DNA from 3 places in the Clostridium sartagoforme genome. Region 2 is predicted to be linked to each of the others. Evidence: riboswitches for the same ligand, from Rfam matches in the RefSeq annotation. Region 2 holds a riboswitch; each other region holds the start of a gene.

Region 1 (2,204 bases), 230 kb from region 2:
AGACTTAGGAGAATTTGTTGTAAACTCAAGCTATATGACAACAAATGATAGTGAGTTTAAGGAGCGAACAGGTATAAGTATTTCTGAATGGAAAAACATATGTGAAAAAGCTGACAAAAATAAAAGTGATGGAGAAAGGTTTAAAGATATTCTATTAAAATCACTTACAGAAATAATTTAAGACTAAAATTTATTATTGACAGTATTATTTAGAAATTATATAATTATTATTGTCAATAATATATGCGGGTGTAGCTCAATGGTAGAGCCCTTGCCTTCCAAGCAAGTTACGTGAGTTCGATTCTCATCACCCGCTCCATATGCGTTATTAGCTCAGTTGGTAGAGCACCTGACTCTTAATCAGGGTGTCCCGGGTTCGATCCCCTGATAACGCACCAAAGAGATTACTATGTAATCTCTTTTTTATGTTTAAATCAACTATATTTTGCGTATAACTTTAATTGTTTGTAGAAATATATAATCGTAATATATTGTGAGGGAAAATATAACTGTTGACAATATAAATTTAAGCTGATACTATAATAATGCAAAATTTAAAAGTCTTATCAAGAGTGGTGGAGGGACTGGCCCTTTGAAGCCCAGCAACCAAGGATTTTAATTAATTCTTAAGGTGCTAAATCCTGCAGGATATCCTGATAGATAAGAGGCGAATTATAACTTTTTATATGTGTAATCAAAGCTTCTGTATTCTTGCAGAAGCTTTTTTAAATTTAAACTAAAAATACATACAAATTATTTAATATCAAAAAGGAGAGAAAAGAATTTTGAATAACAAAGGTAATGGGCTGGCTTTACTTCCATTGGGAGTATTTCTATTAGTTTATTTAGGAACATCAATAATTGCAAAAGATTTTTATGCTGTATCTATACTAATCCCTTTCCTAGCAGCAGCTTTAACAGCATTAATCATGAATAAAAAAGTAAAGTTTGATGAGAAAGTAGATATATTTTGTAGAGGTGCAGGAAATACCAATATTTTACTTATGGTAATTATATTTATATTAGCAGGAGCTTTTGCAAAAGTAGCAAAGGATATGGGAGCAGTAGATTCTACTGTTAATTTAGGACTTTCTTTACTGCCAAGTAGTCTTTTAATTCCAGGAATATTTATTATAGGATGTTTCATATCATTATCTATAGGAACATCAATGGGAACTATTGTTGCGCTAGTACCAATAGCTGTTGGAATAGCAGATAAAACTGGAATAGCAACAGCTTTAGCTACAGGAGCGGTGGTTAGTGGAGCGATGTTCGGAGATAACCTTTCTATAATATCAGATACAACTATAGCTGCTACTAGAACACAAGGTTGTGAGATGAAAGATAAATTTAAAATGAACTTTATTATAGTACTTCCAGCTGCAATCATAACTGCAATAATACTTATGTTGCTAACTAAGAGTGCAACAGTTGTAAATTTAGAAGCCTTAGAATTTAATTTGTTTAAAATTTTACCATATATAATTGTAATAGTAACATCATTAATTGGAGTAAATGTAATTATAGTATTATTACTTGGTATTTTATCCTCAGGAATAATAGGATTTATTCTTGGAAGTTTTAATCTTATAGGATTATTTAACTCTATATCCTCAGGAATATTAGGTATGAGTGAACTAATAATAATTTCAATTCTTATAGCAGGAACAATAGAACTTATTAATTTTAATGGTGGAATAGATTTTATTATTAATAAAGGATTAAAAAACTTCAAAACTAAGAGGGGAGCCGAATACGGTATTGCAACATTAGTTAGTTTAGTTGATATTTGTACAGCTAATAATACTGTTGCAATTGTGACTGTAGGACCTATAGCTAAAGATATTTCAAATGAATTTGATTTAGAACCCAAAAGAGTTGCAGGCATAATGGATATGTTTGCATGCGTGTTTCAAGGAGTGATACCATATGGTGCACAATTAATTTCAGCAGCAGGACTTGCCGCTTTATCACCATTTGCAATAATGAAATTTTTATTTTATCCTTATCTTATGGGGATATGTGCTATAATATCTATATACATACATTGGAGAAATAAATAAGGCTATTGTAAAATTAAAATATAAACCAGAAAAAGAAAAGTATGGCTAAATAAAAAAGCCATACTTTTCTTTTAGTGAAAGAGTAAAGATTTTATTTTAAATGCAATCTTCACTCTTTCACTTTTCACTCCCATAACTCAA
Region 2 (2,204 bases):
TATGGTAATGGTGGTTCAAGAAAATACTTGATTTCAAGCTTAGACCAAAGTTTAAAAAGAATGAGTTTAGATTATGTTGATATATTTTACCATCATAGACCAGATCCAAATACACCTTTAGAAGAAACAATGTCAGCTTTAACTGATATAGTTAAACAAGGAAAAGCACTATATGTAGGATTATCAAATTATCATCCTAAAGAATTAAAAGAAGCTTCTAAAATATTAAAGGAAAACAAGACTCCATGCCTTATTCATCAATTTAGCTACAGTATGTTTAATCGTTGGAGTGAAGTTGAAGGCTTGCATGAAGTTCATAGAGAAGAAGGAATAGGATCAATAGCATTTTCACCTTTAGCTCAAGGAGTATTGACTAATAAATATCTTAAGGGAATTCCAGAAGATTCAAGGGCTAAAAAAATAAGTAGTAGATTTTTAAATGAAAAAGATATAACTACTGAAAAAATTAATAAGCTAATGGAATTAAACAAAATAGCAGAAAGTAGAAATCAAAGTTTAGCACAAATGGCTTTAGCTTGGGTATTAAGAGATGATTTGGTTACAACAGTTCTTATTGGAGCTAGTAAGCCAGAGCAAATAATAGACAATAAAAATATAATAAATAATTTAGTTTTTAGTGGCAGGGAAATCGAAATGATTGAAGCAATATTGAATTCAAAATAAAATTATTTACTAGATTAATTATCTAAAAAAAGAAATAAAACTATTGACATGAAAAATATATAGGGATATAATACGAAACAAGAACAAAAATTAAATAAGTTTTTATCAAGAAAGACGGAGGGACTGGCCCTATGAAGTCTGGCAACCTGAATTATATTATAATTATATTAGTTATAATTATAAGCTTTTATAGTTTAAGGTGCTAAATCCTGCAGATGTAATTGCATCTGAAAGATAAGAATGAGAAAAATATATATGTGTATAATACACTGCTTTCTTATTTTTAGGAAAGCAGTTTTTTTTATTCCTTAGGAAATTATGAATAGTTTAAAATTTGAGTAATGTGATTACTTGAAGCTAAGAAACAAAACAAACAAAATTATATGTGTCCACTTTTTTGGGGCAAAAGGAGGGAAAATATGATTATATTAAAAAATTTACACAAAACCTATGAATCAAAAGCTAATAAAATAGAAGCAGTTAAGGATGTAACACTAAATATTAATAAAGGTGAAATTTATGGAATTATAGGATTTAGTGGAGCAGGAAAATCAACATTAGTTAGATGTATAAACTTTTTAGAAAAACCAACTAATGGACAAGTAGTTATAGATGGGAAAGATTTAAGTACTTTATCAAATAAGGAACTTAGAGAAGAAAGAAAAAAGATAGGAATGATATTTCAGCATTTTAATTTGATGAAATCTAGAACAGTATTTGAAAATATAGCTTATCCACTTAAAGGGAGTAGTTACTCAAAAGAAGAGATAAAAAATAAAGTTAAAGATTTATTAAAACTTGTTGAACTTGATGACAAGGCAGATTCTTATCCATCTCAATTAAGTGGAGGACAAAAACAAAGGGTTGGAATTGCAAGAGCTTTAGCAAATGATCCAAAGGTTTTGCTTTGTGATGAAGCAACTAGTGCCTTAGATCCACAAACCACAAAGTCTATATTAAAACTTTTAAAAGAAGTAAATAAAAAGTTTGGAATAACAATAGTAATAATAACTCATGAAATGCAAGTTGTTAAAGAAATATGTACAAGGGCAGCAGTTATGGAAAATGGTAAGGTAGTTGAGGAAGGAAGTATATTTAAAATATTCTCAGAGCCTAAAGAAAAAGTTACAAAAAACTTTATAGATAGTACATCTTCACTAAGCAATATATATGATTTGATAGAAAATAAATCTTCAGTTGTAGATATTAAAGAAAATGAAAAAATTTTAAAATTAAAATATATAGAAAACAGTACAACAGAGCCAATAATTTCAATAGTATCCAGAGAATTTAATGTAGATACCAATATAATATTTGGGAATATAGAAATAATTCAAGAATCTCCGCTGGGGGGACTTGTTGTAATAATAAGAGGTGAAGAAGCCAAGATTAATAATGTTATAAGTTATTTACAAGAAAATAATGTAGAAGTTGAGGTGATTAAAGATGGAAGGCTTAGTGCAAAAATTACTGCCTAATGTAATAACAAAGATACCAGATATATTCAAGGCTACAGGAGA
Region 3 (2,204 bases), on a different contig from region 2:
AGAAGGGATAGCAAAAGGCTTAATAAGAGGGGTCTGGGGAAGTCCAGCTTACTTAGCAGTAACTACAATGCAAGATTTCTTAGGGCTAGGTAATAGCGCTAGAATGAATATGCCTTCAACATTAGGAGGAAATTGGATGTGGAGAGCATCTAAAAAAGATTTTAGTGAAAAATTAGCAAAAGAAATTTATTCTTTAACTAAATTATATGGTAGATGATTTAAGCTATACTAATCATTAATAAATTTCTTATAAATCACAAATAAAGCTCATGGAGAGAATATTATCCATGAGCTTTATTCATAATAATAACATGCGGTCTTTACAATTCATAGTTCATAGTGAACTGAATAAGTTTTATTAAGGGTGGTTTAAGATGAAAGTATTAATAATGAGTGTAAATTTAAGAGCAAGTTGGGTACATTCTTTAAAAGAAAAAAGAATGATAGTTAGAAGTGTAACTCAAAAATTGAAAAATAAATTTAATATATCAGTAAATGAAATAGAAAACCAAGATCTACATCAAAGCATAGTTATTGGTATATCAGGAATATGTGCTAGTAGCTCGCAAGCAGATTCTACTGTAGAAAACATAATTAATTTTATAGAATTAAATACAGATGCAGAGCTTGTTAATGTAGAAAAAGATATTATAGTATTTAAATTTTTATAGGTATAGATAAATAAGTTTTAAGATATATATTGACAAATTCAAATTATATATGTATATTAATATCAATAGAAAAATTTAATATTTTAATACGTTTCTTATCAAGAGTGGTGGAGGGACTGGCCCTGTGAAACCCAGCAACCTATAATAGGATTATGATAAGTCTAATTTATGTTAGATAATTATATTTTATTATGTTTGGTGCTAAATCCTGCAGCTTTTAGCTGATAGATGAGAGAATAAATTAATATGTGACATTATACGCACTAGAGATTTATTCTCTAGTGCGTTTTTTATTCTTTTGAAAATATTACTTTTTTATTTCTTTAATTTTCTTAGGGGGGAATATAATCATGATTGAAATAAATAATTTAACCAAAAGCTTTGGTGAGATACAGGTTATAAAAAATGTGTCTATTAAAATACAAAAGGGAGAAATATATGGAATTATAGGACATAGTGGTGCTGGTAAATCCACTTTGTTAAGATGTATAAATGGATTAGAAGCCTACGAAGATGGTTCACTTACAGTTATGGGACGTGAAGTTAAATCTTTAAAGGGGCTGGAACTAAGAGAATTTAGAAAAGATTTGGGTATGATATTTCAAAGCTTTAATTTATTAAATAGAAAAACAGTCTTTGAAAATATAGCCTTACCTTTAGAAGTTTGGGGATATGAAAAAGTAAGAATTAAAAGTAGAGTAAATGAGCTTTTAAATTTAGTAGGACTTTCTGAAAAGGCTAATGTAAAACCATCAAGTTTAAGTGGTGGACAAAAACAAAGAGTAGCAATAGCAAGGGCTTTAGCATTAGAACCTAAAATTCTACTTTGTGATGAAGCTACTTCAGCATTAGATCCTAAAATAACAAAAGATATATTAGCACTTTTATCAAAAATAAATAAAGAACTAGGAATTACAATAGTTATTGTTACTCACCAGATGGAAGTTGTCAAAGAGGTATGCGAAAAGGTTGCACTAATAGAAGACGGAATTTTAAAAGCTCAAGGCAAATCGGAAGACTTATTTTTAAACCCAGGAGTTTCACTTAAAAAATTTTTAGGTGAACAAGATGACGAATTACTACCTACAACAGGAGTAAATATAAAGTTATTTTTTCCAAGTACATCATCAGAAAATGCACTTATAACAAAGATGGCCAGAGAAATTAATGTAGACTTTTCAATAGTTTGGGGAAAACTAGAAAAATTTAGAGAAGATGTTCTTGGAAGTTTAGTAATAAATATAGCGCAAGAAGATAAAGAAAAGGTAATTAAATATCTACAAGATAAGAATGTAATATTGGAGGTGATTAATTAATGTTAGAAATATTATTACCGGCATTTAATAAAACAATTATAATGGTATTTTTTTCAACACTATTTTCAGTAATTTTAGGCTTTATTCCCGCTATAGCATTAATAGTTACAGCTCCTAAAGGATTAAAACCAAATAAGATAATATATAATACATTGGACAGTATAATAAATATTTTAAGAAGTTTTCCTTTTTTAATACTAATGGTAGCAATAGTACC

Evidence for each region. Region 2 has a riboswitch for S-adenosylmethionine ahead of ABDZ60_RS04975 (methionine ABC transporter ATP-binding protein). Riboswitches for the same ligand answer to the same signal wherever they lie in the genome.
Region 1: linked by a shared signal. The riboswitch ahead of ABDZ60_RS04095 (Na+/H+ antiporter NhaC family protein) and the one ahead of ABDZ60_RS04975 (methionine ABC transporter ATP-binding protein) in region 2 are both predicted to bind S-adenosylmethionine.
Region 3: linked by a shared signal. The riboswitch ahead of ABDZ60_RS15260 (methionine ABC transporter ATP-binding protein) and the one ahead of ABDZ60_RS04975 (methionine ABC transporter ATP-binding protein) in region 2 are both predicted to bind S-adenosylmethionine.

What each region holds. Positions count from the first base shown of each region.
Region 1 is NZ_BAAACH010000011.1:68,675-70,878, forward strand. It holds gene ABDZ60_RS04080 (hypothetical protein) at 1-181, shown strand, start outside; tRNA gene ABDZ60_RS04085 (tRNA-Gly) at 246-319, shown strand; tRNA gene ABDZ60_RS04090 (tRNA-Lys) at 323-398, shown strand; SAM riboswitch class I at 561-667, shown strand; gene ABDZ60_RS04095 (Na+/H+ antiporter NhaC family protein) at 786-2,063, shown strand.
Region 2 is NZ_BAAACH010000011.1:301,132-303,335, forward strand. It holds gene mgrA (L-glyceraldehyde 3-phosphate reductase) at 1-684, shown strand, start outside; SAM riboswitch class I at 784-925, shown strand; gene ABDZ60_RS04975 (methionine ABC transporter ATP-binding protein) at 1,104-2,162, shown strand; gene ABDZ60_RS04980 (methionine ABC transporter permease) at 2,131-2,204, shown strand, end outside.
Region 3 is NZ_BAAACH010000037.1:281,255-283,458, reverse strand. It holds gene malQ (4-alpha-glucanotransferase) at 1-217, shown strand, start outside; gene ABDZ60_RS15265 (DUF503 domain-containing protein) at 375-671, shown strand; SAM riboswitch class I at 764-906, shown strand; gene ABDZ60_RS15260 (methionine ABC transporter ATP-binding protein) at 1,022-1,987, shown strand; gene ABDZ60_RS15255 (methionine ABC transporter permease) at 1,987-2,204, shown strand, end outside.